One region of the Arthrobacter sp. BE255 genome, then DNA from elsewhere that is predicted to be linked to it. Evidence: riboswitches for the same ligand, from Rfam matches in the RefSeq annotation. Region 1 holds a riboswitch; each other region holds the start of a gene.
The links. Region 1 has a riboswitch for thiamine pyrophosphate ahead of thiO (glycine oxidase ThiO). Riboswitches for the same ligand answer to the same signal wherever they lie in the genome.
Positions count from the first base shown of each region.

Region 2: another riboswitch for thiamine pyrophosphate. It lies ahead of thiC (phosphomethylpyrimidine synthase ThiC); the one in region 1 lies ahead of thiO (glycine oxidase ThiO).
Region 3: another riboswitch for thiamine pyrophosphate. It lies ahead of J2X42_RS10505 (ECF transporter S component); the one in region 1 lies ahead of thiO (glycine oxidase ThiO).
Region 4: another riboswitch for thiamine pyrophosphate. It lies ahead of J2X42_RS06675 (bifunctional hydroxymethylpyrimidine kinase/phosphomethylpyrimidine kinase); the one in region 1 lies ahead of thiO (glycine oxidase ThiO).

Region 1 covers NZ_JAVDWK010000001.1:346,794-354,375, reverse strand. The annotation lists gene J2X42_RS01700 (thiazole synthase) at 21-830, opposite strand; gene thiS (sulfur carrier protein ThiS) at 834-1,070, opposite strand; gene thiO (glycine oxidase ThiO) at 1,067-2,362, opposite strand; TPP riboswitch at 2,355-2,474, opposite strand; gene thiE (thiamine phosphate synthase) at 2,502-3,233, shown strand; gene J2X42_RS01680 (RNB domain-containing ribonuclease) at 3,296-4,804, shown strand; gene J2X42_RS01675 (DEAD/DEAH box helicase) at 5,091-6,791, shown strand; gene J2X42_RS01670 (DNA methyltransferase) at 6,800-7,582, shown strand, end outside.
Region 2 covers NZ_JAVDWK010000001.1:692,141-699,722, reverse strand. The annotation lists gene rimM (ribosome maturation factor RimM) at 1-203, opposite strand, end outside; gene J2X42_RS03235 (RNA-binding protein) at 313-555, opposite strand; gene rpsP (30S ribosomal protein S16) at 557-970, opposite strand; gene J2X42_RS03225 (hypothetical protein) at 1,175-1,612, opposite strand; gene J2X42_RS03220 (VOC family protein) at 1,730-2,605, opposite strand; gene J2X42_RS03215 (amidohydrolase family protein) at 2,711-3,793, opposite strand; TPP riboswitch at 3,869-3,976, shown strand; gene thiC (phosphomethylpyrimidine synthase ThiC) at 3,971-5,779, shown strand; gene J2X42_RS03205 (alpha/beta hydrolase) at 5,852-6,586, opposite strand; gene ffh (signal recognition particle protein) at 6,703-7,582, opposite strand, start outside.
Region 3 covers NZ_JAVDWK010000005.1:21,889-29,470, forward strand. The annotation lists gene mnhG (monovalent cation/H(+) antiporter subunit G) at 1-147, shown strand, start outside; gene J2X42_RS10490 (DUF4235 domain-containing protein) at 173-436, opposite strand; gene J2X42_RS10495 (hypothetical protein) at 557-2,713, opposite strand; gene J2X42_RS10500 (heme-degrading domain-containing protein) at 2,863-3,405, opposite strand; TPP riboswitch at 3,463-3,605, shown strand; gene J2X42_RS10505 (ECF transporter S component) at 3,670-4,290, shown strand; gene J2X42_RS10510 (ATP-binding cassette domain-containing protein) at 4,290-5,834, shown strand; gene J2X42_RS10515 (energy-coupling factor transporter transmembrane component T) at 5,831-6,625, shown strand; gene J2X42_RS10520 (sugar ABC transporter substrate-binding protein) at 6,752-7,582, shown strand, end outside.
Region 4 covers NZ_JAVDWK010000003.1:70,598-78,179, forward strand. The annotation lists gene J2X42_RS06670 (Rne/Rng family ribonuclease) at 186-3,545, shown strand; TPP riboswitch at 3,663-3,760, shown strand; gene J2X42_RS06675 (bifunctional hydroxymethylpyrimidine kinase/phosphomethylpyrimidine kinase) at 3,743-5,323, shown strand; gene rplU (50S ribosomal protein L21) at 5,597-5,905, shown strand; gene rpmA (50S ribosomal protein L27) at 5,966-6,229, shown strand; gene obgE (GTPase ObgE) at 6,346-7,582, shown strand, end outside.

The DNA of each region.
Region 1 (7,582 bases):
GGGCGGCGGCGGGGAGATGGTCAGAGGAACTCTGCCCGGCCTTCCATGGCCGACGACGCCAGGGCGTGCTCACGGCGCGGTATCCGCCCGGCCGCTTTCGCCAGCCTACCGGCGATGACTGCGTGCTTGAAGGCCTCCCCCATGACCGCCGGGTTCTGGGCACGGGTAACCGCTGTGGCCAGCAGGACGGCGTCGCAGCCCAGTTCCATGGCGAGCGCAGCGTCCGAGGCCGTGCCGATCCCGGCGTCCAGCACTACGGGCACCGAGGCGCGGGACACGATGAGCTCGATGTTGTGCGGGTTGAGGATGCCCAGTCCGGTACCGATGGGCGAGCCCAGCGGCATGACCGCCGTCGCGCCAAGGTTTTCGAGCCGCAGGGCCAGCACAGGATCGTCATTGGTGTAGGCAAACACCTTGAAGCCCCGGTTCACGAGCTGTTCGGTGGCGTCCACCAGCTCAACGGCATCGGGCAAAAGAGTATGCTCGTCGGCGATCACCTCCAGCTTGACCCAGTCCGTTTCCAGCGCTTCGCGGGCCAGTTCGGCCGTCATGACGGCGTCGCGGGCCGTGAAGCAGCCCGCCGTGTTGGGCAGGACCCGGATTCCGTGGTCCACCAGCAGCTGGAACAGCGAGCCTGTCTCGGCCGGCGAGAACCGCCGCATGGCCACGGTGGTCAGTTCCGTCCCGGAGGCCAGCAGGGCCGCGCCAAGTCCGTCCAGGCTCGGGGCTCCGCCGGTGCCCATGATCAGGCGCGACCCGAGTTCCACACCGTCGATGATCAGCGGGTCCGGGTGCCCGGCCCGGTTGGTGGCGTTGATGGTTTCGGTCATGCTTCAGCCTCCCTGGACTGCGGTGACCAGTTCGACGTCGTCACCGTCGGCGAGCGCCGTGACGTACCACTGGCTTCGGGGTACTACTTCGGAGTTGTGTGCGACGGCGACACCCAGTTTCCGGCCGTCCGTCGCCTGTCCGTTGGCGGCAAGGGGCCGGCCGGTGATCTGGCTGACCAGCGTGGTGATGGAGGCGCCGTCGGACACGGCGTGCTGTGTACCGTTGAGGGTGATGTTCATGCATGTTCCTTGATGGGTTGAACGGTGGAAGGGCGGCCGGAGAACCTGGCCGGGCTGAACGGGTGCCAACGCGGATCCGTCCGCCCGTCCATGAGATCCCGGCAGATGGTGGCCGCTGCGGGCGTCAGCAGCACCCCGTGGCGGAAGAAGCCGGTGGCCACGATGAGGCCGGGCACGTGTCCGCGGCTTTCAGGGAAGTTGACCCGGCCCAGCAGCGGCGCGTTGTCCGGCGTGGCGGGGCGGGCCCTGGCCGTGCTTTCCAGCAGCTCCAGCTCGGCGACGGCCGGCACCAGCACCTGGGCGTCGCGGAGCAGCTGGTAGACGCCGCCCGCCGAAACGCCGGCGGCGCCTCCGCCGCGCTCCGGGCCGGAAGCAGCCAGGGCGTCCTCGCGCTGGGTGGCCCCGATCACCACTGTGCCGTCACACCGCGGAACGATATACACCGGCACACCCCGGACCAGGCCACGGACGGTGGCAGTGACAAGCGGGCGGAGGTGGTCCGGGACGCGCAGCCGGAGGATATCCCCGTGCACCGGACGCAGCGGCAACCGGAGCCCGGCAGGCAATCCGTCCAGGGAGGCCGCGTGCAGCCCGTTGGCCACCACGGTTTCCCCGGCGGTCACCAGTCCCCCGCCCGCCAGCCTGGCGCCGGTGACCCGGCCGTCCTCCCACATCAGGGACGACGCGCGGTCGACGACGGCGAAAGCGTCGAGCGCTCCGGTGACGGCGGAACGTGGATCTTCCCCGTGGCTGGCCAACGCCTGACGCAGGCACGCCACAAGCTTGCGCGGGTCCACCTGGTGGTCGGCGGGAATGTCCAGGGCGCAGGAGATGGCAGGGCTCAGAAGCGGCTCGCGGCTCCTGGCTTCACGGACCGTCAGCGGTTCAACGTCCAGCCCGTGGGCCTGCTGTACGGCCCGCAGGTCCATCAGGGCCCGGCGGTCGGCGGCGTCCGCGCCGATGGCGAGCGTGGGTGTGGCCAGGTAGCCGGCGTCAGCCGCGGCGTCGCGGGCCAGGTCCGCGGCGAATGCCGGCCACAGCGCCGAGGATTCAAGCATCAGCTCCAGGAGGTCCTCCTCCTGGTAGTGCAGCTCGCTCACCGGGGCGAGCATGCCGGCCGCAGCCCAGCTGGCGCCGGAACCGGGGGCGTCATCAATGACCACCACCGAACGGCCCGAGCGTCTGGCCTCCCAGGCGATGCCGTGGCCGATCACGCCTCCACCGATAACGGCGACATCGGCTTGCAGCTCAGCGGGAGCCGCAGCGGACGGACTTCCGGTTGGGGGGAGCATCTGTTTCCTTCCCTACGCCGGTACTAGCCGGATCAGGTCAAGCGGTCGGCTCTGACGCCCTCTCAGCCCGGCCGCTTTATGACAGCTGCCACGGGCTCCCGCAGTACCTGCCCAGTTTAGAGGAACTAGTCTGGTTTCCATGAACCACGCCCTTTCCAACAGCACCGCCTTTTCCAACACCGCACTCCGGTCCGACGCCCTCAGCAGCGCCCGGCTGTACTTGTGCACGGATGCGCGAAAGGACCGCGGCGACTTCGCCGGGTTTGTGGATGCGGCCTTCGCCGGCGGGGTGGACATCATCCAGCTCCGCGACAAGACCATCGAGGCGGCCGAGGAACTTGAGCTGCTGGCAGTGCTGAAAGAGGCGGCCGAGCGCCACAGGCGGCTGTGGGCCGTGAACGACCGCGCCGACGTCGCGGTGCTGTCGGGGGCGCCGGTCTTCCATGTGGGCCAAAAGGACCTTCCGCTTGCTGCGGCACGTTCGCTCGTCCAGGACGCCGGCGTCATCGGGCTGTCCACCCACACCACCGCGCAGATCGACGGCGCCATCACCGCCTCCGCGGCCGCCGCCGGCGGACTCGACTATTTCTGTGTTGGACCGGTCTGGGCCACACCCACCAAACCCGGCCGGGCCGCCGTCGGGCTTGATCTTGTGAAGTATGCGGCGGAAGCGGTGAAGCGGGCCGGGTCCGCTTCCGGCGGGGCAACCGTGCCCTGGTTTGCCATCGGGGGCGTTGACCTGGGCAACGTGGAGCAGGTGGTGGAAGCGGGTGCCAGCAGGGTAGTGGTGGTCCGGGCCATCACCGAAGCCGCGGACCCTGCCGCGGCCGCGTCGGCGCTCCTGGCGGCCCTGGACGCCGCCGACTCCTAGGACTGCGGGCCGGGGGACCGATTGCGTGCATTATCGGCGAAAATCGGGCTACCCTGATTTTCGTGTCACATCATCGGTTGGCCCCTAACGTCCACGAGCACAACAATGCCCTCGAGGAGGCACTGGGCGCGCTGCGGACCGAACTGGAACTGCCGGGCGCCTATCCGGCAGACGCGGTCCGTGATGCCGAGGCAGCCGTCGCAGCCCGGCAGCTTCCGGACGCCGACCTGACCGGCGTTGACTTCCTCACCATCGATCCGGAGTCGTCCACCGATCTTGACCAGGCACTGTTCATTGAGCCGGCCGGAAGCGGTTACCGGGTTCTGTACGCCATCGCCGACGTTCCCGCTTTCGTAGCGCCCGGCGGTCCGCTGGACGCCGAGACCCGCCGCCGGGGACAGACGTTCTACGCGCCGGAAGGCCGAATCCCGCTGCATCCGGAGGTCATCAGCGAGGGGGCCGGAAGCCTCCTGGCAGGCCAGCTCTGCTCTGCCTTCGTCTGGGACTTCCAACTGGACCCGGCTGCCCAGGTGACCGCCGTGGCCGTCCAGAGGGCGCGTGTCCGCAGCCGGGCCAAACTCAGCTACAAGGGGGCGCAGGCCGAACTCGACGCCGGAACAGCTTCACCGGTGCTTCAGCTGCTGAAGGAAGTGGGCCTCAAACGCGTTGAGCTGGAACGGGAACGCGACGGCGCCAGCCTGAACATGCCCGAGCAGGAGATCGTCCAGCTTCCCGACGGCGGCTACCGGATCGCCGCGGCTCCGCAGCTCCCCGTGGAGGACTGGAACGCCCAGATCTCGCTGATGACCGGGATGGCCGCCGCCACGCTGATGCTCGAAGGCAAAGTCGGCATCCTGCGGACCATGCCGGCACCTGACGAACGGTCCCTGCGGCACTTCCGGCTGCAGACCGAGGCGCTGGGCAAACCCTGGGACGGAAAGGCCGGCTACGGGGAGTACCTCCGCACCCTCGACCCCACCGACCCCCGGCAACTGGCCATCATGCACTCGGCCGGAATGCTCTTCCGCGGTGCCAGCTACACGGCGTTCGACGGCGGGATCCCGGACGACGCCATCCAGTCCGCGATCGGGGCAGCCTACGCCCACACCACAGCCCCGCTCCGCCGCCTCGTGGACCGTTTTGTGCTGGTGATCTGCGACGCCCTCAGTAACGGCAGGGCCGTCCCGGGCTGGGCACGCGAGGCCCTGCCCTCCCTGCCCGGGATCATGGCCGGCTCCGACCAGCTGGCCGCCCGGATGGAGCGGCTGGCCCTGGACACCGTCGAAGCTGCCCTGCTGGTCAACCACGTCGGACAGGAATTCGACGCGATCGTCATTTCCGGGTCCAAGCCGCAGAAGGACGGGAATGAAAAGAGCGGCGGCAACGGCTCCAACGGAAATGGCAACGGCAATGGAAGGAACGGTAACGGCCCGTCCGGGATCATCCAGATAGCCGAACCCGCAGTCACCGCGCGCTGCGCCGGAGACCTCGAATCAGGCACGAAGGTCCGGGTCCGGCTTCTCTCCTCGGACATCGCCACGCGGGAAGTCCATTTCGAGCTGGTCAGTTAGCCGCAGGGCTGCCGAAGGGGCAAAGCCGGGATTAGGAGTCCTTGCCGGTAGACTGAAGAAGTAGATATGGATGCCCGGTCGTTGATTTCCTTGATTTTGAATTCAACAAGCCCGCCCCTACGCGATCTTGAGATACACCCGCTGGTCACCAGTGCCAGCATTAGATAGCCCGCGATCGGCTTCCACTGGATTTGCTTGCGCGCTTCGAGCGTGCTCCGGAACGGCCACGTTGGCCGGCCCGTTGAGCAGGCAGCGCCAATGCCCAAATGAATAAGGAAACTCCCCTGTGAGTGAATTGCATACCCACCAGCTCCTGATTGACGATTCCGGCACCGAGACCCTCGAGCCGGAAGAAACCATTATCTCGGATGAAAAGCCGCACGAGATCGAGGAGAAGTCCTTCGCCGACTTCAACGTCCGCGCCGATATCGTGGAGTCCCTGGCCGACGCCGGGATCACCCACCCGTTCCCGATCCAGGCCATGACCCTGCCGGTGGCGCTCTCGGGCCATGACATCATCGGACAGGCCAAAACCGGTACCGGCAAAACCCTGGGCTTCGGCATCCCCGCGCTCCAGCGCGTGGTGGGCCGCGATGACCCCGGTTTCGACAAGCTCGCAGTGCCGGGCGCCCCGCAGGCCCTGGTAATTGTTCCTACCCGCGAACTTGCCGTGCAGGTGGCCAACGACCTCCAAACCGCCTCCCGCAAGCGCAATGCCCGCATCGCCACCATCTACGGCGGCCGCGCGTACGAGCCCCAGGTGGAGGCCCTGCAGAACGGCGTCGAAGTGGTCGTCGGCACCCCCGGCCGCCTGATCGACCTCTACAAGCAGAAGCACCTGAGCCTGAAGAACGTCAAGATCGTCATCCTGGACGAAGCCGACGAGATGCTGGACCTCGGCTTCCTGCCGGACGTCGAGACCCTGATCGCCGGTACTCCTGCGGTACGCCAGACGCTCCTGTTCTCCGCCACCATGCCCGGCCCGGTCATCGCCATGGCCCGCCGCTACATGACCCAGCCCACCCACATCCGTGCGGCCGACCCCGACGACGAGGGCCTGACCAAGCGCGACATCCGCCAGCTCATCTACCGCGCCCACAGCATGGACAAGATCGAGGTAGTTGCCCGCATCCTGCAGGCCAGGGGCCGTGGCCGGACCATCATCTTCACCAAGACCAAGCGGACCGCCGCGAAGGTGGCCGAGGAACTGGTGGACCGCGGCTTCGCGGCCGCCGCCATCCACGGCGACCTGGGCCAGGGCGCACGCGAGCAGGCGCTCCGGGCTTTCCGCAACAACAAGGTCGACGTCCTGGTGGCCACCGACGTCGCCGCCCGCGGCATCGACGTCGACGACGTCACCCACGTCATCAACTACCAGTGCGTCGAAGACGAAAAGATCTACCTGCACCGCGTGGGCCGCACCGGCCGCGCCGGCAACAAGGGCACCGCCGTCACGTTTGTGGACTGGGACGACATGCCCCGCTGGGGCCTCATCAACAAGGCACTGGGCCTGAGCGTCCCCGAGCCGGTCGAGACGTACTCCTCCTCACCGCACCTCTACGAAGAGCTCGACATCCCGGAGGGAACCAAGGGCCGCCTGCCCCGCAACAAGCGGACCCTCGCCGGCGTTGACGCCGAAGTCCTTGAGGACCTGGGCGAAACGGGCAAGAAGAACTCCCGCTCCGGCGGACGCGACGGCGCAAAAGACAGCGGACGCGACGCCGGACGTGACGGCAGCCGCGACCGCGCACGGTCATCCAGCCGCCGCGCCGGGTCGGAAACGGCAGGCCGCTCGGGCGAGCGCCGCCGTCGTACCTCCGACGCGGCGACCGCCGGCACCGGTCCCGCCGCGGAACCGGCAGCATCAGCCCCGGCCGACGGCGACCAGTCACGGACGCGCCGCAGCCGGACCCGCACCCGCCGCCGCAACGGCGAAGTGGTGGCCGGCGGCGACAACGGCACGCAGCCGGGCAGCGCCGAGGCCTAAAAGCCTCAATGACTGAATCTGTCTGGGCGCCGGACGGCAGCAACCTGGTGGTACACGCGGACAACGCGGAATTCCTCCCCACGCTGCCGGACGGCGCCTTCACACTCATTTACGTGGACCCGCCGTTCAACACCGGACGGGCCCAGCAGCGCCAGGAAACGCGGATGGTGGTCAACGCCGAAGGCTCGGGCGACCGCGTGGGCTTCAAGGGGCGGTCCTACGACACCATCAAGGGCGCCCTGCACCGGTACGACGACGCGTTCAGCGATTACTGGTCGTTCCTGGAGCCCCGGCTGGTGGAGGCCTGGCGCCTGCTGGCGGACGACGGCACCCTCTACCTCCACCTGGACTACCGGGAAGTCCACTACGCCAAGGTGATGCTGGACGCCATCTTCGGCCGGGAATGTTTCCTGAACGAGATCATCTGGGCGTATGACTACGGCGCCCGGGCCAAGTACCGCTGGCCCACCAAACACGACAACATCCTCGTGTACGTCAAAAACCCGGCGAAGTACCATTTCGACAGCGCCGAGGTGGACCGCGAGCCGTACATGGCCCCCGGCCTTGTTACGCCTGCCAAACGGGAACTCGGAAAACTGCCTACCGATGTCTGGTGGCACACCATCGTCTCCCCCACGGGCAAGGAAAAGACGGGCTACCCCACGCAGAAGCCCGAGGGCCTCGTCCGTCGCGTGGTGGCCGCTTCAAGTCGTCCCGGGGACTGGTGCCTGGACTTCTTCGCGGGCTCGGGAACGCTCGGCGCCGTGGCGGCCAAGCTGGACCGGAAGTTC
Region 2 (7,582 bases), 350 kb from region 1:
GTCTCGATCGCGTCGAAGGCGAGGAGCAGGATGTCCTTGTTCCAGCGGGCACTGACCACGGTCAGGGGACCAACCGAAGCGGGTTCCACCACGAACTCGGTGCCCGGAACGAACCGGTCCGCCGGCGCGTCAGTCAGCACCTGGACCGTCACTTCCCCGCGGATTCCATGCGGTTTGCCGATTCGTGCCACCTGAAGCTGCATCTGTTCCTCTGTTCATGGTTGTGCCGGATTAGGCGTGATGGTGAAAGCACTCCGGCCCCTCCACCGTTGGTGGAAGGGCCGGAGCAAAAGACTGATAGTGCCGAGCGCTTTAGCGGCGGCGGTCGGTGTCGACGACGTCGACCCTTACCGGTTCGCCGTCGGCCAGTGCCGCCACAACCGTGCGCAATGCGCGTGCCGTGCGGCCCTGACGGCCGATCACCCGTCCGAGATCGTCCTGATGAACGCGTACCTCGAGGGTGTCCCCACGGCGGTTGTTCTTCGAGGTGACCTTGACGTCTTCCGGGGAATCAACGATTCCGCGGACCAGGTGTTCGAGCGCTTCAGCCAGCAATCTACTCAGCCTCGGTGGTCTCTGCTTCGGCCTCGGCCGGGGCGTCGGACTGCTTGGACTTCTTGGTGATCGCTTCCGGGATGATCACGGAACCCTTCTCCGGAGCAACGAAGGCAACCTTCGGAGCTTTGGTCTTCAGGGTGCCTTCCTGGCCCGGGAGGCCCTTGAACTTCTGCCAGTCACCGGTGATCTTGAGGATCGCGGCAACCTGCTCGGACGGCTGTGCGCCCACGCCGAGCCAGTACTGGGCACGCTCGGAGTCAACCTCGATGTATGAGGGCTCTTCGGTGGGGTGGTACTTGCCGATTTCTTCGATTGCACGGCCATCACGCTTGGTGCGTGAGTCTGCAACGACGATGCGGTAATACGGTGCGCGCATCTTGCCAAAGCGCTTAAGGCGAATCTTTACGGCCACTTTTGTGGTCACTCCTGTTTCAGAAAAGGGGTGAACCCGACGTTCTGCACCCGTGGGGCGGGCCATACTTGAGGGTTCGAAGGACAGGATCCGGACGCGGAGAGAGGGGCCACGCAGATCGAGTACCTGTTTATTGTGCCAGATCAGGGCCCGGATTTCGACTTGGCGCGGATCCGCCGGCCCTGCGGCAGGGCAGCAGGAGCCTCAGGAGGACCAGACGTACAGCCCGGTGCGGTCGGCGTCGTCAACTGCACCCGCCAGCTCCGCGAGCTGCTGCACGTATTTCCTGGCCTCTGACGCACCAAACGGCATGTCGTCCTGGGCCGCCCATTGTTCGGCGACATCGTCCAGAACATTGCCTTCGCCTTCAGTTTCGTAGCTGAGCAGTTCCGCCAGCGCACGCACCATGGCAGGCGGAACCCCGAGCAGCGAATCGCTGGCCACGTCAACCATGGCCAGCTCGTAGTCTGCTCCCCCGGCGTGCACGGCAGCGCCGGCGAGATCCCCGAGCTGTTCAATCTCGAAGTCGCTGATCCCGGGGATCCGAAGACCGGCAGTGTCGGGGGAACCGCCGTCATCCAGGATCCCGGCACGCTTCAGCGCGGCGTCGTGGGTTGAAACAAAGATTTCGGTGAAGCCCATGGGAATCGCCCTCATTCCGTCGACGGTGCGGCCCTGGCGGGCAGCTTCACGGGCTGCCCCGGCCGTTCGGACTCAGCCTAGTACACCGCCTGGCGCACATCCGGCCGCCGCACCCGGCTAGCGGACGGCGACCCGGATGCGGTTGCGCCAGGGATCTTCGAAGCGCAATTCAGCTCCGGTGTGGTGGCTGGCCACCCCGGCGACTTTCAGCCGGTCGGCAAGTGCTCCGACGTCGTCTCCCGACGGCACTTCGATGAGCACCTCACCCAGGCCGAGGGTGTCCTTCCGGGGACCGGCGCCGCGGCTGTTCCAGACATTCATGGCCATGTGGTGGTGGTAGCGGCCGGCTGAGACAAATAGCGCCTGCCCGTGCCAGCCTGCGGTTTTTTCGAACCCCAGCGTTCCCACATAGAAGTCCTGGGCGGTATGGACGTCGCCGACCTGGAGGTGGACGTGCCCCACTCCCGCGGCTGTCCGCTGCTGGCCCTCGACCGACTCCTGGGTGAGGTGCTGCTCCAGGTAGCGCTGGGGAGGCAGGGCCAGGCTGTCCATGACCACCTCAGTCCCGTTCCACGACCAGTTTTTGCGCGGCCGGTCCCAGTAGAGTTCGATTCCGTTGCCCTCCGGATCGTTGAAGTAGAAGGCTTCACTGACCAGGTGGTCCGCGCTGCCGGTGAAGGAGCGCGGCTCGTATTGGGCCGCGGATGCGACGGTGGCCGCCAAGGCTGCCTGGTCCTCAAAGAGCAGGGCCGTGTGGAACAGGCCGGCTTCTCCCCTGCCGGGAAGGTTCAGCCCGGGACCGGCGGCGAGATGGACCAGGGGCTTTCCGAGGCGGCCCAGATAGAGGCCGCCGTCCTGTTCGGCCACCACGTCGAGGCCCAGCGCGCGCTGGTAGTAGTCGGTCATGAGCTTCACGTTGCCCACCTTCAGCATCACCGTGCCCATGGTGAGCTCGGCAGGTAGAAGGTCCTGGCTGGTGGATTCTGCGGTCATCGAAAACTCCCGGTCCGGTGGCCGCCGGGTTTCGGTGGCCTCTACTCTTCTAAATTACTTGAAGCTTCAATTTATTCCCAGTGGCGCCGGTGTGATCTTCAACCGTCAGCGGATCAGTTCTCCGCGCAACACAACGTTCGTGAGCGAGGCGACCGTGGCAGGCACCTGCCGCGGGTCTTCCCGGCAGACCACCACGTCCGCGCCGGCTGCCTCCGAAATCCCGTCAGCACCCAACCAGCGCCGCGCGCCCCAGCAGCCTGCGTCCAGCGCCGCCGCCGGCGGAAGGCCCGCCCGGTGCAGCGCCAGGATTTCGTCGGCGATCCGCCCGTGCCGGATCACGCTTCCCGCGTCCGTCCCGGCATAAATCTTCACGCCGGCCTCAAATGCTTCCAGTATGCGTTCGGCCCGGCGCTCCCATAATGCCCGCATGTGGGCGGCGTACCGCGGGAATTTGGCTTCGGCCTGGCGGGCGATGTCCGGGAAGGTGTCGATGTTGATCAGGGTCGGCACAATGGGCACGCCCTGCCCGGCGAGCCGCGGAAGGTGGCGGGGCAGCAGTCCGGTGGCGTGCTCGATGCAGTCGATGCCGGCGTCGAGCATCTGGTCCAGGGTGTCTTCGGCGAAGCAGTGGGCGGTCACGCGGGCGCCCTCGTCGTGCGCCGCCTGCACGGCGTCGCGGACGACGGCGTCGGGAAACGACGGCGCGAGGTCGCCGGCGTCGCGGTCGATCCAGTCCCCCACCAGTTTGACCCAGCCGTCGCCGGCCCGTGCCTGCTTGCGCACCGCCTCGACCAGGCCCCCAGGCTCAACTTCGACGGCGAAGTCCCGCAGGTAGCGCCGGGAGCGGGCAATGTGCCGCCCGGCACGGATGAGCCTGGGCATGTCATGCCGCTGCTGCAGCCAGCGGGTGTCACTCGCCGCGCCGGCGTCTCGGACCAGGAGGGTGCCGGCGTCGCGGTCGGTGCGGGCCTGTTCTTCGGCCACCTCATCCGGCACGGCGCCGCCGGGTCCCAGGCCGATGTGGCAGTGGGCATCAACGAACCCGGGGAGGACCCAGCCGTCGAGCACAACATCCGGTGCGGTGGCGGGCCGGTGGAACGTGAGGCGGCCGTCGACGGACCACAGCCCCTGCCGTTCCTGGAACGGTCCGGTGAGCACAGTTCCGCTGAATTCGATGATTCCGGCCATGGCACCAGCCTAATCCGCGGAAGACGGTGCGGTGGTCACGGCAAGGACGCCCCGCCCGGACCTGTGGTAGCTTCTTCTAGACCACACGGGAGCCCTTGCAGGGGCTGAGATCGGGCTGACGCAGCCTGCGACCGTTGAACCTGTCCGGGTAATGCCGGCGAAGGAAGTGAGTATTCATTGAGTACACAAGAAACACAGCTGATCCCTGCCCAAAATGAGGCCGGGGCATCTGAAACCCAGTCGCTGAAGTCGCACTCGCTGGCATTCATCAACGACGAAGCCACCGGAATCCGCGTGCCGGTGACCGAGATCGCGCTGGAGCCCTCGCCCAACGGCGAGGCCAACGGTCCTTTCCGGACCTACCGCACCGCCGGCCCGGGCAGCGATCCGGTGGTGGGCCTCAACCCGTTCCGCTCAGAGTGGATCGCGGCCCGCGGCGATACGGAGCCTTACAGCGGCCGGGAACGGAACCTGCTCGACGACGGCAAGTCGGCCGTGCGCCGCGGCGCTGCGTCCGCGGAGTGGAAAGGGGCTCAGCCGGTGCCCCGCCGCGCCGTCGAAGGCCGGACAGTCACCCAGATGCACTACGCGAAGGAGGGCCTCATCACTCCGGAGATGCAGTTCGTCGCCCTCCGCGAAAACTGTGACGTGGAGCTGGTCCGCAGCGAAGTGGCCGCGGGACGTGCGATCATCCCCAACAACATCAACCACCCTGAATCCGAGCCGATGATCATCGGCAAGGCCTTCCTGGTGAAGATCAACGCCAATATCGGCAACTCGGCTGTGACCAGCTCCATCGCCGAGGAAGTGGACAAACTCCAGTGGGCCACCCAGTGGGGCGCCGATACTGTCATGGACCTTTCCACGGGGGATGACATCCACACCACCCGTGAATGGATCATCCGCAACTCCCCCGTGCCCATCGGCACCGTGCCCATTTACCAGGCGCTGGAGAAGGTCAACGGCGAGGCCAACAAGCTGACGTGGGAGGTCTTCCGCGACACCGTGATTGAGCAGTGCGAGCAGGGCGTGGACTACATGACCATCCACGCCGGCGTGCTGCTGCGTTATGTGCCGCTGACGGCCAACCGCGTCACCGGCATCGTCTCGCGGGGCGGCTCCATCATGGCCGGCTGGTGCCTGGCCCACCACCAGGAGAACTTCCTGTACACGCACTTCGACGAGCTGTGTGAAATTTTCGCCAAGTACGACGTCGCGTTCTCGCTTGGCGACGGACTGCGGCCGGGTGCCACGGCAGACGCGAACGATGCCGCCCAGTTCGCCGAACTGGACACCCTCGCTGAACTGACCCAGCGGGCCTGGGAATTCGATGTGCAGGTGATGGTGGAAGGCCCGGGCCACGTGCCGTTCCACCTGGTCCGGGAGAACGTGGAACGCCAGCAGGAGCTGTGCAAGGGAGCCCCTTTCTACACGCTCGGGCCGCTGGTGACGGACATAGCACCTGGCTACGACCACATCACCTCGGCCATCGGCGCCACGGAAATCGCCCGCTATGGCACGGCGATGCTCTGCTACGTCACGCCCAAGGAACACCTCGGCCTGCCGAACAAGGACGATGTAAAGACCGGCGTGATCACCTACAAGATCGCCGCCCACGCCGCCGACCTCGCCAAAGGACACCCCGGCGCGCATGAACGCGACGACGCCCTCTCCAAGGCCCGGTTCGAGTTCCGTTGGCGGGACCAGTTCGCTCTGTCCCTGGACCCGGTGACCGCGGAAGCCTTCCACGACGAGACGCTGCCGGCCGAGCCGGCGAAAACGGCCCACTTCTGCTCCATGTGCGGCCCGAAGTTCTGCTCCATGCGGATCAGCCAGGACATCCGGGATGAGTACGGTTCAGCGGAATCACAGGCCGCGCTGGCGGAAATGGCGGCCGGGATGCGCGAAAAGAGCGAGGAGTTCCTCGCGGCAGGCGGAAAGGTCTACCTGCCTGACCTGGAGGTACCCCAAGCCGCCCGCCGCTAGCGGGCTTGAGGCTCCGTCCGGCTGGCATTTGGGGGCTGGCCGGACGGGGTGCACCTCAACAAAGTACGCGGGTCAGGACGCCCTGGGCTGCCGCCGCCGGCTGACATCGGCTATGAAGGAACGGACGTAGCGGTCGCCTTCGGGGGAATCCTGCGGGCGGTGACCTCCCGCAGCATGGCGGTGCAGGGCGCCTGTTTCCCTGAGGTACCCGGCGATCTCTTCGTAAAGGGGTTCCCAGCCGCCCGTCAGGACCAGGGTGGGGACTCCGGGAACGATCTGCAGCGGCGCTTCCCAGGAGGGAGCCTGAAGCCGGAGCCGCCGCGCGGCCCGTTTTTCCTCCTGCGTGGCCGGCTCCTCGAGGTCCGCCGCGTAGACGCGGCGGATGAACTCCCGCTGGAAATCCTCATCAGCCAGTTGGTGGCGGACATCAAAGAGCGGCTGCATGAGTTCCCGGTGCGCCGCCGTCGCCGGCAGTTCCGCCGTCAGGGACAGGCACGCCGGCTCCACCAGCGTCAGCGAATACACCAGGTCCGGACGTTCGACGGCTGCCATCATCGCCGAGATCGCCCCTTGGGAATGCGCCACAATGTGGCCGCCGGCGGCGCCCCGGCCGTCGTCGGCGAGGGACCTCAGGATGATCGCGGTGTCCTCGGCGAAGGACGATTCCATCGGTTCAGCCACAGGATCGAAGCCGTGACGCCGCAGGAACAGGGCGTCGTAGGCCAGGGCCATGCCGTGCTGCCGGGGCCAGGCAGCCGAGCCGAAGCTTCCGGCGCCGTGCACGAACACTACCCTCTGCTTGAACATGACCCAACCCTATTCCACGGCCCCCGCATCCAGCCGGACTGACCCAACTGACTCGCAGTTGACGCACCGAAACGCGCGTTTGGGAGCATTAACTGCGAGCCAGTTGGGGGACGTGGTTATTTGCCGAGGAACTTGTCGAAGCCCTTGGGCAGGTTGAGCTGCGAAGGATCGAAGTCGCCGGACTGCTGGCCAAAGGCCGCCCCCGTGGGGAGGGCCTTCGCCGCTCCGGCGCGCCGGGCCTCGGCGTCCCTGAGTTCCTGCGCTGCCTTGGCCGGGTTGCCGGACCGGGCCTTCTTCTTCGGGGCGTTCTTGGCGCCCTTGCGTGCGCCGCCGCCGGGGCCACCCATGCCGGGCATGCCCGGCATACCGGGCATGCCGCCGCCCTGGGCCATCTTCTTCATCATCTTCTGGGCCTGGGCGAAGCGTTCCAGCAGCCCGTTGACTTCGGAGACGTGCACGCCCGAGCCGCGGGCAATGCGTGCCCGGCGGGAGCCGTTGATGATCTTGGGGGCGACACGCTCGTGCGGCGTCATGGACCGGACGATTGCCTCGACGCGGTCGATCTCCCGCTCATCAAACTGCTCCAGCTGCTGGCGGATGTTCTGCGCTCCGGGCATCATCATCAGCATCTTCTTCATGGAGCCCATGTTGCGGATCTGCTGCATCTGCGCCAGGAAGTCATCCAGCGTGAAGTCTTCCTGGTCGGCGAATTTCTTCGCCATCCGGGCCGCTTCATCCTTGTCCCAGTTCTTTTCAGCCTGCTCGATCAGGGTGAGGACGTCACCCATGTCCAGGATGCGGGATGCCATCCGGTCCGGGTGGAACAGCTCAAAGTCGTCCACGCCTTCGCCCGTCGAGGCGAACATGACCGGCTTGCCGGTGACCGACGCGACGGAGAGGGCGGCACCGCCGCGGGCGTCGCCGTCGAGCTTGGAGAGCACGATGCCGGTGAAGTTGACACCTTCATCGAAGGCGACCGCCGTGTTCACGGCGTCC
Region 3 (7,582 bases), on a different contig from region 1:
TCCGCGCACATGGTGGGCCGGGCCGGGTACCGCACCAAGCACCTGCACCGGGAGCTGCTCAGCTCCGATGAGCTGGAGGCCGTGGTACAGAAAGCCGCCGCCAAAGCGTCCCGGGAGGATGCTTCCGACGGCGGCCGGCCGGACTGACTGCAGCCCGGCTTCTGCTTGCGGCCTAGACGATGTCCTGGCTCTTCGCGAACCGGGTGATGGCACGCTGGGTGCCGCGGTTGGCGAGGACCTGGATGACGGCACTCACCGAAGCGGAGATCAGCGCGAACGTCAGTGCCGAGCGCAGCGTTGTGGGAACATCGTCCTTTCCGCCCTTCGGCGGCTTGTTGCCGGTGGTCTTTTCCCAGATCGCGTCTACGGCCTTGGTGCCGGCGAATCCGGCCAGCAGGCTGATGCCCGTGCCCAGCAGCTTGATGAATAAGTTCATTCCGGTGCCTCCTTGCGTCTCGAATTCAGGACTTCCCCTAGCCTAGCGGCATCGGCTGGCCCGGCCGACAGCGCCAGGGCCGCCCGGGGGCCACGCCACGGTCACCCCGTGGCTTGCCGCCTAGGGCGCCGGCACCAGGCCTTCCCAGGCCACCGTCCAGCCGGCCGGGAAACCCGGGGCGTGCCGGTCCGGCCCGCCGTCCCAGCCCGCCGCCATCAGGGCGACGGCGGCCAGCAGCCCGCCGTTTCCGGGCAGGTAGAGGGGGAGGGAATCCGTCTGCCGGTTGTGTCCGTTGGGCAGCGCAGTGTTCTTCCCGGCGCCTTGCAGGAGGGCGTCGATGGCGGTCTCCGGGTCGTCGAGCCGGGCTGCGGTCATGGCCATCACCGGGTAGTCCCAGCCCCAGGTGCTGTCCCAGTCCCAGTCGGCGAGGACGTCGGCGAGTGTGGCGCGCATGGTCTCCGGGTCGATGAGGTCTGTCTGCGGCAGCACCCCCAGCGCACACAGCATGGAGGGGTGGTCCGTGCGGATGGTGAAGGGCTCGACGTCGATCGCCGCGTAGACGCCGTTGACGGTCCGCGGCCGGACCATGCCGTCCGCAACGGCCTTCCAGTCCTCCCGCGGATCCAGGCCCAGGCGTTCGCGCCAGGCGTTGGCGGTGCGGAGGGCCCACTGCCAGTACGCCAGTTCGAAGGTGGGGTTGGTGACGGTGCCGCGGACGGACTCATAACTTTCCTGCGCCGGGATCAGTGGAGGCCCAAGCTCGAAGCCGCGGGCGGTGGGGTGCGCGAAGCTGGCCATGAACGTGGCCGTTTCGAAGACGATCTCCGCGAATTCCTCCAGCAGTTCCCGGGACGGCCCGGCCCGGTAGGCAAGCTCGGCCAGGTGGATGGGGTGCGGCTGCTGCCAGATCAGGAAGGTGCCGATCGGACTGGGGCTCTCGCGCCCGTCCGGGCCTACCTGCTTGGGCCAGCGGACGCCGTCGAACCCCTGCGCCTTGGCCGTCTGCCGGGCCGGTTCCAGGATGGTCCCGTACCAGCGGAGGCTGGGAAGCAGCAGTTCCGTCCGGTTCCAGTGCGCGAAATGCGCGGCGTGCCACCAGTGCATTTCCAGGTGGAAACGGCCGCGCCAGGAATTGCAGACCAGCCCTGTTTCCTGTGGTGGCAGCGAGCCGGCGCAGTTGATCGCGGTGAGGTACTGGGAGAGGACGATCCTGCGTTCGAGTTCCGTCGCGCGGGGGTCCGGTGTGCCGTTCAGCTCGACGGCGCCGCCGGACTGCCAGAATTTCGGCCAGTGGGCGCGGGAGGCCTCGACGACGGCGGTTCCGGAGTCCGGCCCGGGCAGCCCGCCGGTGCCGCGCAGGACGCAGTCGCCCTGGCCCGTGCTGGTGAACTGGACCGCCAGGTCCAGGACGTCCTGTCCGCCTGCCGGTCTTAGCATCAGTTCGTGCGGGCCCGGCTGGTCAAGGCGGAGGCACTGGCCGGACACCGTGACCTGGTACCCCGATCCATCCAGGCCGCGGTCCACGGTCCACAGCTGTTGGCCGGTCCCGGTGCCGGCGGGTCCCGCCAGCCTGGTGGTGTGGGCATCGGGCCGGTTCCAGTCCGCTGCGTCGTGCCAGGCGTCGGAACCGTAAGGAAAAGCGACGGTGACCACGAGGCCTTCTTGAAGGGCCGGGGACTCCACGACCAGGCCCACCTGGTCCCGGTCCGGATGGCAGGCGGTGGTGACCTTGACCGAGTGGCCCCGGAGGCTGAAGGTGCTGGTGACTGTCCCGGTCCAGAGATCCAGGGTCTGGGCGGGGTCGACGACGTCTGCCGGCACGAGCGGCCGCGCCCCGCCTGCCATCGGGTCCGGGTCCGCCCACGCAAACCCGATCCGGCCCAGGTCCAGGCGGTGCGGGTTGGCCCGGAGCCAGGTTTCAGCACGGGAGGACCCGGTTTCCTGCCCGTCCACGATGTCGCCCACCATATCCACGTAGGGGACCGGGCCGCGGGGGGAATCGTAGAGGACCGTGGAACCGGCCAGGCCGTAGTGCTCTGCCGCGGGAAGGGAGTGCCAGCCCCACTGGGACTGCGTGCCGAGCAGCGTCCCGGGCGGAAGTTCGCTGCGCGCGCCCACGGGGTACTCGGCCGGGAAGGTTTGCAGCCCTGTGAGGTCCACCGTGAAGCAGAACTCGCCGTTGCCCACGGACACAGGGCTGCGGGGGTCAAGGTTCCGCTGTTCCACGTTGTGGCGGCGGACCAGGGCTTCACGGTCGATGGTGTGCTGGCTGCGCATGGGCACGCCCTCCTGAGGCTGTCGGCTCCGGCTGCTGCTTCCACGGCTGTTTCCTCGGCGAGAAAACGCTTTCCGGAGCGATTCAATCTTTGTGGCATCCGGAGCAGGTGTCAACCGCCAGGTTCAGGACGGCCGGCTGCCGGCCAGGCTCACTCGGCGCGCATGGAACCCAGGATTTCGCGCAGGGCCTCCACCACGAGGTCGTGGTCCTGCTGCTGCGGCAGTCCCGAAACGGTGACGGTGGCCACCGCACCCACGCCGGCCACATACACCGGGAACGAACCGCCGTGCGGGGCGTAGGTGGTTTCGTCGAACCAGCCGTGGTCCTCAATCCGGCCGCCGTGCAGCCGGCCGCGGAGGCCCACCAGCAGCGACGGCACCTCATACCTGGCCGCGGTCCGCTGCTTGGCCCGGATCCAGTGCTCGTTGTCCGGGGTTGCGCCGTCCAGTGCCACATGGAAGAGCACCTGGTCGCCCTTGGTTATGTCGATCGCGATGGGAAGCCGGCGCGTCTTTCCCAACTCCACCAGGAGAAGCCCCAGGTTGAGGGAGTCGTCCTTGCTGAAATGCGGGAACTGCAGCTCGCTGATCTCGGCTTCGATCCGGCCGATCAGGGCCTCGAGCAGGCCCGCCGGCTGGGGCACGGTCGAATCGGGATTGAAGGCAGTCACAGTCGGGTTATTGGCAGTCATGGCCCACAATCTACCGCCCCTGCGGTGTAAACTGGACCACGCCCATCAGGGCAGATTATTCAACGACAGGGGAGCGCCGCCGTCGGGCATCACTGGCATTGCCAGGGAACCGCAGGTGGGCGCTGAGAGTGCGGGACAGCCGCAGACCCTCGAACCTGATCCGGCTAGTACCGGCGCAAGGGAGTCGAGTTCTCGAAGTGTGCGGCAGCCGGCATCCAGCCGGTCGCCGGGACACTTTCCCCTCCTGTTCCCCAGGAGGATCACATGAGTACTGCAGCAATCAAAAAGACCGGCAACACCTGGCGCATCGTGGACATCGTGGTGGCCGCCCTCATCGCCATCGCCGGCGGCGTGATCTTCTGGGCCTGGTCCCAGGGTGCCGCCGCTGTTTCGCCGCCCATGAACGCCGTCTACCCGCCGCTGACCGGCCTGATCGCCGGCGGCTGGATGATCCCGGCCGTGCTGGGCATGCTTGTCATCCGCAAGCCGGGCGCCGCCCTCTTCTGCGAAACGGTGGCCGCCATGGGTGAACTGATCATGGGCTCGCCATACGGCGCCTCCGTGCTGTTCTCCGGCTTCGTCCAGGGCCTCGGCGCCGAAATCATCTTCGCGGTCTTCGTTTACAAGAAGTTCAACCTGCCCGTATCGCTGCTGGCAGGCGCCGCTGCCGGACTCTTCTGCGGCCTGAACGACTCCTTCGCCCCCTGGGGCTGGAACATCGCCTACGCCGGCGGTGACAAGCTCGCGTACATCGTGTTCACGGCCATCTCCGGTGCGGTCATCGCCGGCGCCCTGTCCTGGATCGCCACCCGCGGCCTGGCCAGGACCGGCGTACTAAGCTCCTTCGCGTCCCGCAAGGCAGCGACGGAGCCTGTCTTCTCCTGATGCCCGCAGCTCACGACGGCGCCGCATCCGCCGCGGTGCGGCCCGCCGCCGTCACCGCCCGCGGCTGGGGCTGGCGACACGCCGGCCGGTCCCGGCCCGCGGTCCGCGCCCTGGACCTGGACATCCGGCCCGGGGAGCGGGTGCTCCTGCTTGGCCCTTCAGGCGCCGGCAAGTCCACGCTGCTGCATGCCCTCGCCGGGGTGCTGGGGGACATTAACGACGACGGCGAGGCCGGCGATTCCGACGAGTCCGGTTCACTGCTGATCGACGGCGCGTCCCCGCGTGAACGGCGCGGCCGCGCCGGGCTGATGCAGCAGGACCCCGAAACGCAGGTGGTTCTCTCCCGGGTGGGCGACGACGTCGCCTTCGGCGCCGAGAACCTCGCCGTGCCCCGCGACGAAATCTGGACGCGCGTGCACGAGGCGCTTGACGACGTCGGACTCTCCCACCTGCCGCTGGACCACCCGACGTCGGCCCTCTCCGGCGGGCAGAAGCAGCGCCTGGCGCTGGCCGGCATCCTGGCCATGAGGCCGGGCCTGATCCTGCTGGACGAGCCCACCGCCAACCTGGACCCCGCGGGCGTGCTGGAAGTCCGCGACGCCGTGGGCCGCTGCCTGGACAAGACCGGAGCCACGCTGGTTGTGGTGGAGCACCGGGTGTCCGTCTGGAAGGACCTGGTGGACAGGATCGTGGTGCTGCAGCCCGGCTCCGCGGCCGATCCCGCGGTGCTGCTCGACGGGCCGCCGGACCAGGTCCTCGCCGAGGCGCGCAACATGCTGATCGCCGCGGGTGTGTGGGTGCCGGGCTTTGTCCCCGCCACCCGCAGCCGGGTTTCCGGCGGCACCGGCGATCTCCTCCTGGCCGCCGAGGACCTGGCCGTTTCGCGTGAACGGCCCCGCCGCCGGCGCTTCAAAACCATCCCGCCGGTGCCTGTCCAGCAGGACATTTCGGCGCAGGTCCGGGCAGGGCAGGCCCTCACCATCACCGGGCCCAACGGCACCGGCAAGTCCACGTTTGCGCTGACCCTCGCCGGGCTGCTGGCTCCGGTCGGGGGCAATGTTTCGGCCACCGTGGATCTGAGCCGGGGGGCCGGCATCGACCCTTACAAGTGGAAGGCCGAGCAGCTGATTGCCCGCATTGGAACCGTCTTCCAGGAACCGGAGCACCAGTTTGTCACCGGCAACGTCCTGGACGAGCTGATGTTCGGGCCGCGCCATGTGGGCCACGGCGAGGAACGCGTGGATGAACTCCTGGAGCGGCTGCGGCTGACCGAGCTCGTGGACGCCAACCCGTACACACTCTCCGGCGGTGAGAAGCGGCGGCTGTCCGTGGCCACCGTGCTCGCCGCGCATCCGCAGGTTCTGGTCCTGGACGAGCCGACCTTCGGCCAGGACGCCAACACTTGGGCCGAGCTGGCCTCCTTCCTCTCCGAACTGCTTGACGCCGGCACCGCCGTGGTGTCCGTGACGCACGACGCCGAATTCAGTGCAGTCCTGGGCGGCGCCGAGCTCCGGCTCGGCACCACCGAGGCGGTGGCCCCATGAGGCAGGAACTGACCCTTGCGGGAAACCGGGCCCTGCTGACCCGGGCCAATCCGCTGAGCAAGTTCGCCGCCGTCGTTTTTATGACCGTGGTGCTGGCGCTCTCCATCGACTGGGTGTCCGCCTCCGTGGCCCTCGTCTGTGAGCTGCTGCTGTTCCCGCTGGCCGGGCTGACGCTGACGCTGCTGTGGCAGCGCGGCTGGCCGCTGATCCTCGCCGCTGCCGTGGGTGGCTGGAGCACCTCCATCCTGGCGCCGGACAGCGGAAGGACACTGCTCGACGTCGGCATCTGGTCCATGAGTGAAGGCTCGCTCGAGCTGGGTCTGGGCTTTATGCTTCGCGGCCTGGCGATCGCGCTGCCGGCCGTCCTGCTCATGAGCTGCACCGACCCCACGGACCTCGCCGACGCCCTGGCCCAGAAAGCCCGGCTGTCGCACCGGTTTGTGCTTGGCACGCTCGCGGCCATGCGGCTGGTGGGCCTGATGGCCGAGGAATGGCAGACCATCGGCATGGCCCGGCGCGCCCGCGGCGTGGGTTCGCGCGGCAACCCGCTGCAGCGGCTCAAGGCCACGCTGGGCCAGAGCTTCGGGCTCCTGGTCCAAGCCATCCGCCGGGCGTCGCGGCTCGCGGTCACTATGGAGGCGCGCGGCTTCGGCGGCGGGGACCGGACCTGGGCGCGAGAATCCACCTACAGCCGGCTCGATGTGTTGGTCCTGGCCGGCGGGGCGCTGATGGCCGCCGCCGCGGTCGCCGCAGCGGTGTGGGCCGGGACCTGGAGTTTCGTCGGCGGCTAGTCCTGCGGCCAGGCGTCCGTGCGCAGGAACCCCTGCTGCGGAACCTCTGCACAGCAACCATTGATCTTCCTGAAACATCTTGATAGTTTCGGGAAATCGGTTTCTAAGCAGAAGGTCGTGTACCCAATGGCGCGTAACAACATCCGCAGAGCCCGCAAATCCCTGGCTGTCCTGACAGCTGTGGCACTCCTTGGCCTCACGGCCTGCTCCAGCGGTTCCTCGAACCAGGCGGAGTCCGGCCCCGTCGAAATCCGGTTCTCGTGGTGGGGCAACGCCACCCGGGCCGAACTGACCAACAAAGCCATCAAGGCCTTCGAAGCTGAAAACCCCACCATCAAGGTCAAGCCCGAGTACGGGGACATCGGCGGCTACTTCGACAAGCTCGCCACCCAGGTGGCGGCCAATGACGCGCCGGACGTCATCACCATGGGCGGCGCCTACCCGGCCGAATACGCCAACCGCGGGGCACTGCTGGACCTCTCCAAGGTTGACGGGCCGCTGGACCTGTCCGGCTTCGATGAAGGTGCCCTGCAGAACGGACAGGTGGACGGCAAGCAATACGGCGTCTCCACCGGCGCCAACGCGCTCTCCATCGTGGCGAACCCGGCAGTCTTCCAGGCCGCCGGGGTTCCCGTGCCGGATGACAGCACCTGGACCTGGGAAGACTTTGCCCGGGTCGCCGCGGACGTGACTGCCAAGAGCCCCCAGGGCACCTACGGCACCGCGACCGTCCTGACCCACGACTCCCTGGACGCCTTCGCACGCCAGCGCGGCGAATCCCTCTACACCAGGGACGGCCAGCTGGGGCTGGAGCAGGACACTGTCCGCGACTACTTCGACTACTCCCTGAACCTGAGTGCAACGCGTGCGGCGCCGAGCGCCTCGGAAACCGTGGAAAAGCTCAACGTCAGCACTGAACAGACCCTCATGGGCATGGGCAAGGCCGCCATGATGCTG
Region 4 (7,582 bases), on a different contig from region 1:
TGTGGCACGTAGAACAACGGGTTTCAGAACGCAGCCGCCGGCTCCCACGGGCTGCCGCACCCCACTGCCGGTGCGAACCTGGGAGTATCCACTTGACTTCTGTCAACGCCTGCGGGTTTTGACAAATATATGCCCCAATGGGTGCCGGATGTGGCGGTACGTCAGGGGCAGGAGTGTTGCCACATATGGAAAATGAACAAGTACTGGCCGTTAACAACGATGAAGCGGCAGCCGAGGCGCCCGACGCGCCCAAGAAGGCCACCAGGACCCGGCGGAAGGCCGCGCCGAAGCCGGAAACTACTGCAGGCGCCGAAGTAACCGCTGCCGACGCCGGCACCCAGGACGCAGCTGATGCGTCTGTTCCTGAGGCGGCAGCACCGGTACGCCGTACCCGCGCCCGCAAGAAGGTCGACGCCGCCGCCGAACCGTTGCCTGCCTTTGCCGCAGACGAAGCGGCCGGTGACGCCGGAGCCAACGACAGCACCGGGCCAACGGAACCTGCTGCCACCGCGAACGCCGCAGCCGGGGCGGAAGCCCCCGCCGACGCGGAACCGGAGACCAAGCCGGTCCGCCGCCGCCGCGTCGCAACCCGCAAGACGTCGGCTCCCGACGTCGCCGCCGCCGTCGAGCCCGATGTGGCACCGGAGACCGCCGCAGCTGTTGAAGCTGCGCCGGCAGCCCCGGCGCCCGAAGCCGCCACGCCGGAAAACCCCGCTGAGGAAGCCCAGGCCCCCGCAGCCGCCGAATCCACAGTCCCGGACGCTGCAGCCGTCACCGAATCCGCGGAAACGGCGGAGCCGGCACCGGCCGACGCCGCACCCGGCAGCCCGTTCGGCTCACTCTTCCTGGAGCCGGGATCGGCAACGTCCGTCCTGTTCCAGGCCCCGGACCTGAGCACCGTAGTCCGCCCCGCACCGGGACCCGCCGCCGCGGCAGAGGAGCCGGAAGAGGACGACGCCGAACTCGGCGACGAGGACGACGCCAACGGCCGCCGCAGGCGCCGCAGCCGTGGCCGCCGCGGGCGCAGCCGCACCGGCGACCGCGAGATTGACGGCGACAGCGAAGGCGCCGACAACGAAACCGACGAGGCTGACGAGGAGTCAGCCGGCCAGGCAGACGAAGGCGTCACCTCACGCCGCCGCCGCCGGCGCCGCCGCGGTGACCAGGACCTGGAACTGACCGGAGGAGGGGACGACGATCCCCCCAACACGGTGACCCGCGTCCGGGCTCCCCGCGCCGTGACTGAAGCGCCGGTGAACAACCGCGTGACGTCCGTCAAGGGCTCCACCAGGCTCGAAGCAAAGAAGCAGCGCCGCCGCGAATCCCGCGACACCGGCCGCCGCCGCACGGTCATCACCGAGGCAGAGTTCCTCGCCCGCCGCGAATCCGTGGACCGCCAGATGATCGTCCGCCAGCGCGACGACAGAATCCAGATCGCCGTCCTGGAGGACGGCGTCCTGGCGGAACACTTTGTCTCCAAGACGCAGCAGGACTCCCTGATCGGCAACGTCTACCTCGGCAAGGTGCAGAATGTCCTGCCGTCCATGGAAGCGGCGTTCGTTGACATCGGACGCGGCCGCAACGCCGTCCTGTACGCAGGCGAGGTTAACTGGGAAGCCGTCAACCTCGAAGGCAAGCAGCGCCGCATCGAGAACGCCCTGAAGTCAGGCGATACCGTCCTGGTCCAGGTCACCAAGGATCCCGTGGGCCACAAGGGCGCACGCCTGACCAGCCAGATCTCCCTTCCCGGCCGGTACCTGGTCTATGTACCCGGCGGCTCCATGACGGGCATCTCCCGGAAACTGCCCGACGTCGAACGCAACCGCCTCAAGCGCATCCTCAAGGACCGCCTGCCCGAGCACGCCGGCGTCATCGTCCGCACGGCTGCCGAAGGCGCCTCGGAAGAGGAGCTCACCCACGACATCAACCGGCTGCGGGCCCAGTGGGAGGGCATTGAAAGCCAGTCCACGTCCACCAAGATCCTCGCCCCGGAACTGCTGTACGGCGAACCGGACCTCACCATCAAGGTGGTCCGCGACGTCTTCAACGAGGACTTCTCCAAACTGATCGTTTCCGGTGAAGAGGCCTGGGACACCATCGAGGCCTACGTCACGTACGTTGCCCCGGACCTGGTGGGCCGCCTGGAAAAGTGGACCAAGGACCAGGACATCTTCGCCTCCTGGCGGATCGACGAGCAGATCCACAAGGCGCTCGAACGCAAGGTGTTCCTGCCCTCCGGCGGTTCATTGGTGATCGACCGCACCGAAGCCATGACCGTGGTGGACGTCAACACCGGCAAGTTCACCGGCAGCGGCGGCAACCTCGAGGAAACCGTCACCAAGAACAACCTCGAGGCGGCCGAAGAAGTCGTCCGGCAGCTCCGGCTCCGCGACATCGGCGGTATCATCGTCATCGACTTCATCGACATGGTCCTGGAATCGAACCGGGACCTTGTCCTGCGCCGCATGGTCGAATGCCTGGGCCGCGACCGGACCAAGCACCAGGTGGCCGAAGTGACTTCGCTGGGTCTGGTGCAGATGACGCGCAAGCGCATGGGCACCGGGCTCCTCGAAGTCTTCGGTGAGCAGTGCGAAACCTGCGCCGGCCGCGGAGTGGTCACCCACGACGATCCCGTGGAGCACCGCCGCGCCAACACTGTCGCAGCAGAGCACCACGTACAGCGTGCGGACAGCCACCGGACCGAAACCCCGCGCCCTGACCAGCGCCCGGACAGCCAGCGGGCTGACAGCCAGCCCGGCGGCCGCAACGACCGCAAGCGTCGCCGTGGACGGGGAGGCGCCCCGCTGGAGACCGCACCGTCCGCACCGGTGCAGATCCACACCGTCCACCCGGACCCGAGCGACGCCGAACGGCACGCCAAGGCCGAGGCCACCAGGGCGGCCCTCGCCAACATCGCCGCAGCAGCGCACGCAGCACACCTGCACGACGACGAGGTAGCCCACGCCGCTTCAGCAGGAGCCCAGGCCCCCGCCGCGCCCGCAGCACGGACAACGCCCGAGCAGGCACCCGCAGCCCCGGCCGCCGCGCAGCACGACGCTGACGCCTCCGGACGTCCTGCTGCCGTGCTCACGTTCGGCGGCGAGCAGGTGGCACTGCCGTTCGTGGAGCACGCGGCCGACCAGCCGCAGCAGCCTGCCCTGACCCTCGACCGGCTGGCGGAAGCATTTGCGCACCTCGGCGAACCCGCCGTCACCGCGCCGGAGCCCTCGCAGGCAGCGCCGCAGTCCGCCGCACCGGCCATTTCGGTTCCCCAGGCCGCTGTGGCTGCAGAGGAGAAGGACTACTCCGACCACACCGCGGAGCAGTCCCGGACCCGCAGGCCGCGCCGCAACCGCAGCGCCAGCCGGGCCCAGGGCGCGGCCAACGCCACCTCGGTGGAGCACCACGAGGCAACGCAGTCTGCGGCCGGAACCCACTCCCACGCCGCCAAGGCACCAGAGCCCGCCAAAACCGGCACGGCCGCGAAAACGCCCGCCGAAGCGCCCATCATCCTCGGCGTAGGAGTTCCGGCCTCCGAGCTCTGACCCTCCGCAAGGAAATCCGCCAGGATGCCCGGGCCCGCCCTTCACAGGGCGTGTCCGGGCATTCCGGCGTTAAGGGCTTCATCTGACACGGCGGCCGGCGCGGAAACGCTAGGCTGGGGTACCGACACGGGGTGCCGCGCAGAGGGCCGGCTGAGATCCACACCCGTTGAACCTGTCCGGCTAGCACCGGCGAAGGGATGTCTTCCTTGTCTTCAACTTCAGTCCTGCCTCAGGCGCCCGCTTCCGCACCCAGTGCCGTGGCGCCGTCGCCCGTCCTCCGGGACGTACCCCGCGTGCTGTCCATCGCAGGCTCCGACCCGTCCGGCGGCGCAGGCATCCAGGCCGACCTGAAAAGCATTGCAGCCCACGGCGGCTACGGCATGGCCGCCATCACCGCCCTGACAGTGCAGAACACACAGGGTGTCCGCGCGGTCCACGTCCCCCCGGCCGCCTTCCTGGCCCAGCAGCTCGAAGCCGTCAGCGATGACATCACCATCGACGCCGTCAAGATCGGCATGCTCGGCGACGCCGAGGTGGTGGCCGCCGTCCGCGGCTGGCTCGACAAGGTGCGCCCCGGCGTCGTGGTCCTTGATCCGGTGATGGTGGCCACCAGCGGCGACAGGCTCCTGCAGGCATCGGCCGAGGCTGCCCTCCGCGGACTCCTGCCGCTGGCAGACCTGATCACCCCCAACCTCGCGGAGCTGGCGATGCTGCTCGGCGAGGCCCAGGCAGGCTCCTGGGCTGAAGCGCTGGAACAGGGCCGGCGGCTCGCCGCGGCGACCGGGGCCACCATCCTGGTGAAGGGCGGACATCTCGACGGCGCCGCCTGCCCGGATGCCCTCGTCAACACCGGGGGACTGCTTGCCCGGGAAATTGTGGAGGTTCCGGGGGACAGGGTCCCCACACGGAACAGCCACGGCACGGGCTGCTCGCTTTCCTCGGCCATGGCCACGGCGCAGGCCCGGCTGGGGGACTGGGAGGCCTCGCTGCGGCTCGTCAAGCCCTGGCTGGCCGGTGCGCTGGAGTCCTCGGGCAGCCTGGACGTCGGGGCGGGAAACGGTCCCATCCACCATTTCCACCACATGCAGGCACCGGGCGCGCCCGCAGAACCGCACCGAGGGCTGGCCGTGGGGGAGTTCGCCGAAATCCTCCGCCAGGAGTCCACAGCCGACCTCGAAGCCATCTACAACCTGGACTTCATCCGGGACCTCGCGGCCGGCAGCCTCCCCGAACAGCAGTTCGCCTACTACCTTGCCCAGGACGCCACCTACCTCAACGGGTACTCACGCGTGCTGGCACGGGCCAGCGCCCTGGCCCCCACCGAGGCCGCGCAGCTGTTCTGGGCCCGATCGGCGCAGCAGTGCCTGGAGGTCGAGTCGGAGCTGCACCGGAGCTGGCTCAGCACCCGCACGGTGGAGCCCGTGCTTGGCCCCGTCACCAAGTCCTACGTGGACCACCTGCTGGCCGCCTCGACCTCAGGCAGTTACGCGGTGCTGGTGGCGGCCGTCCTGCCGTGCTTCTGGCTCTACGCTGAAGTCGGACAGACCCTGCACGCGCAATTCCTCGCCGCCGGCGCCCCGGCCGACCACCCATACGCTGAATGGCTGCGGACCTACGCCGACGAGGATTTCGCGCAGGCCACCCGTGAGGCCATTGCCATGGCCGACGAGGCCGGGCGGCGCGGCTCGGAGGACGAGCGGGCCGCAATGGTGGTGGCCTTCAGCCAGTCGTGCCGCTTCGAAGTGGATTTTTTCGACGCGCCGCGTATCCACGCCTGACCGTCCAGAGCCGATCCAGCCGGTACGATAGTCGGGCACGGTTCGGCGATTGTTCGTGCGGCACCTGCTTGTGGTGCCTATCACGGACAGCCCGCCGGAACCAGCCTCATTTGCGGCCGAAGGCAAAATTAGCGTATTCTAGATCTTCGGTGCTTACGCCAACACTTGGGTTACGACCCCACGGCGTTGAGGCACAGCGAGAGCCCAGCCAAACATAGGCCCAGGTTCCGCACGCAAATCTAGTAATAAACGTCGAGAGAAGTGAGTTCCCAAGTGGTGTACGCGATTGTCCGCGCAGGCGGCCGCCAAGAGAAGGTTTCCGTTGGAGACTTCGTTACCCTGAACCGCGTCCCCGGTGGAGCCGGCAGCACTATTCAGCTGCCCGCACTGCTCCTGGTAGACGGTGACAAGGTCACCTCCGCCGCTGCGGACCTGGCCAAGGTAACTGTTACGGCTGAGATCCTCAATGACCTCCGTGGTCCGAAGATCGTCATCCAGAAGTTCAAGAACAAGACCGGTTACAAGAAGCGCCAGGGTCACCGTCAGGAACTGACCAAGATCAAGATCACTGGCATCAAGTAACCACCGGTTACTGTTCAGGTTTTCAGCAGATTCCCCAGAATTTAGAGGCAGGCATTTCAAATGGCACATAAAAAAGGCGCGAGTTCCACTCGCAACGGTCGTGACTCCAACGCCCAGTACCTCGGCGTGAAGCGCTTCGGTGGCCAGGTAGTTTCCGCAGGCGAAATCATCGTCCGCCAGCGTGGCACCCACTTCCACCCGGGCGCCGGCGTTGGCCGTGGCGGCGACGACACCCTGTTCGCCCTGACCCCGGGCGCCGTTGAATTCGGCACCCGCCGCGGTCGCCGCGTCGTCAACATCGTTGCTGCTGCAGCTGCAGAGTAACTCATAGTTCTGAAGCGGTGGAGCGGGCCATATGGTCCGCTCCACTGTTCTTTTAACCGCATTACAATCATCTTGGCGCTTTGCGGCGTCCAGGAAACAGCACTGAGGAGATCCACGTGGCGAGCTTTGTAGACCGGGTAGTACTGCACGTATCCGGCGGTACCGGCGGCCACGGCTGTGTCTCCGTCCACCGTGAGAAGTTCAAGCCACTGGGCGGCCCCGACGGCGGCAACGGCGGCGACGGCGGCAACGTCATCCTCCGCGTCGACCACCAGACCACCACCCTGCTGGACTACCACCACGCCCCGCACCGGCACGCCACCAACGGCGGACCCGGCATGGGCGACTGGCGTGGCGGCAAAAACGGTGAAACCCTGATCCTCCCCGTCCCCGACGGCACCGTGGTCAAGTCCAAGGACGGCACCGTCCTGGCAGACCTCGTCGGCGAAGGCACCGAATACGTCGCAGCCGCCGGCGGTCAGGGCGGCCTGGGCAACGCAGCCCTGTCCTCCCAGAAGCGCAGGGCCCCCGGCTTCGCGCTGCTCGGCATCGAGGGCGAATCCAGCGACGTCGTCCTGGAACTGAAGTCCATTGCAGACATCGCCCTGGTGGGCTTCCCGTCCGCCGGCAAGTCGAGCCTGATCGCAGCCATGTCTGCCGCGCGGCCCAAGATCGCCGATTACCCCTTCACCACCCTGATCCCGAACCTGGGCGTCGTCCAGGCCGGCGAAGTCCGCTTCACCATCGCCGACGTCCCCGGCCTGATCGAAGGCGCGTCCGAGGGCAAGGGGCTGGGCCACCACTTCCTGCGCCACGTTGAGCGCTGCGCCGCGCTGGTGCACGTGCTGGACTGCGGCACGCTGGAATCGGACCGCGACCCCCTGGCTGACCTTGCCATCATCGAGGCGGAACTGGAGAAGTACGCCGTCGACATGAGCTACGCCGGCCAGGACGGCGAAGTGGTTCCGCTGAACCACCGCCCCCGCCTGGTGGCGTTGAACAAGGTGGACCTCCCGGACGGCAAGGACATGGCCGAATTCGTCCGGCCCGAACTTGAATCCCGCGGCTACCGCGTCTTCGAAATCTCCGCCACCAGCCACGAGGGCCTCCGCCAGCTCGGCTTCGCCATGGCCGAAATCGTCAAGGCCGCCCGCGACACCCTGGCCGCTGCGCCGCCCAAGGTCCAGCCTGTGGTCCTCAAGCCCCGCGCCGTCAACGAGTCCGGCTTCAAGATCCGCCGCGAAGAAAAGAACCTGGAGCCGCTCTTCCGCGTCCTGGGTGACAAGCCCGTGCGCTGGGTCAAGCAGACCGACTTCACCAACGAGGAAGCGATCGGCTACCTCGCGGACCGCC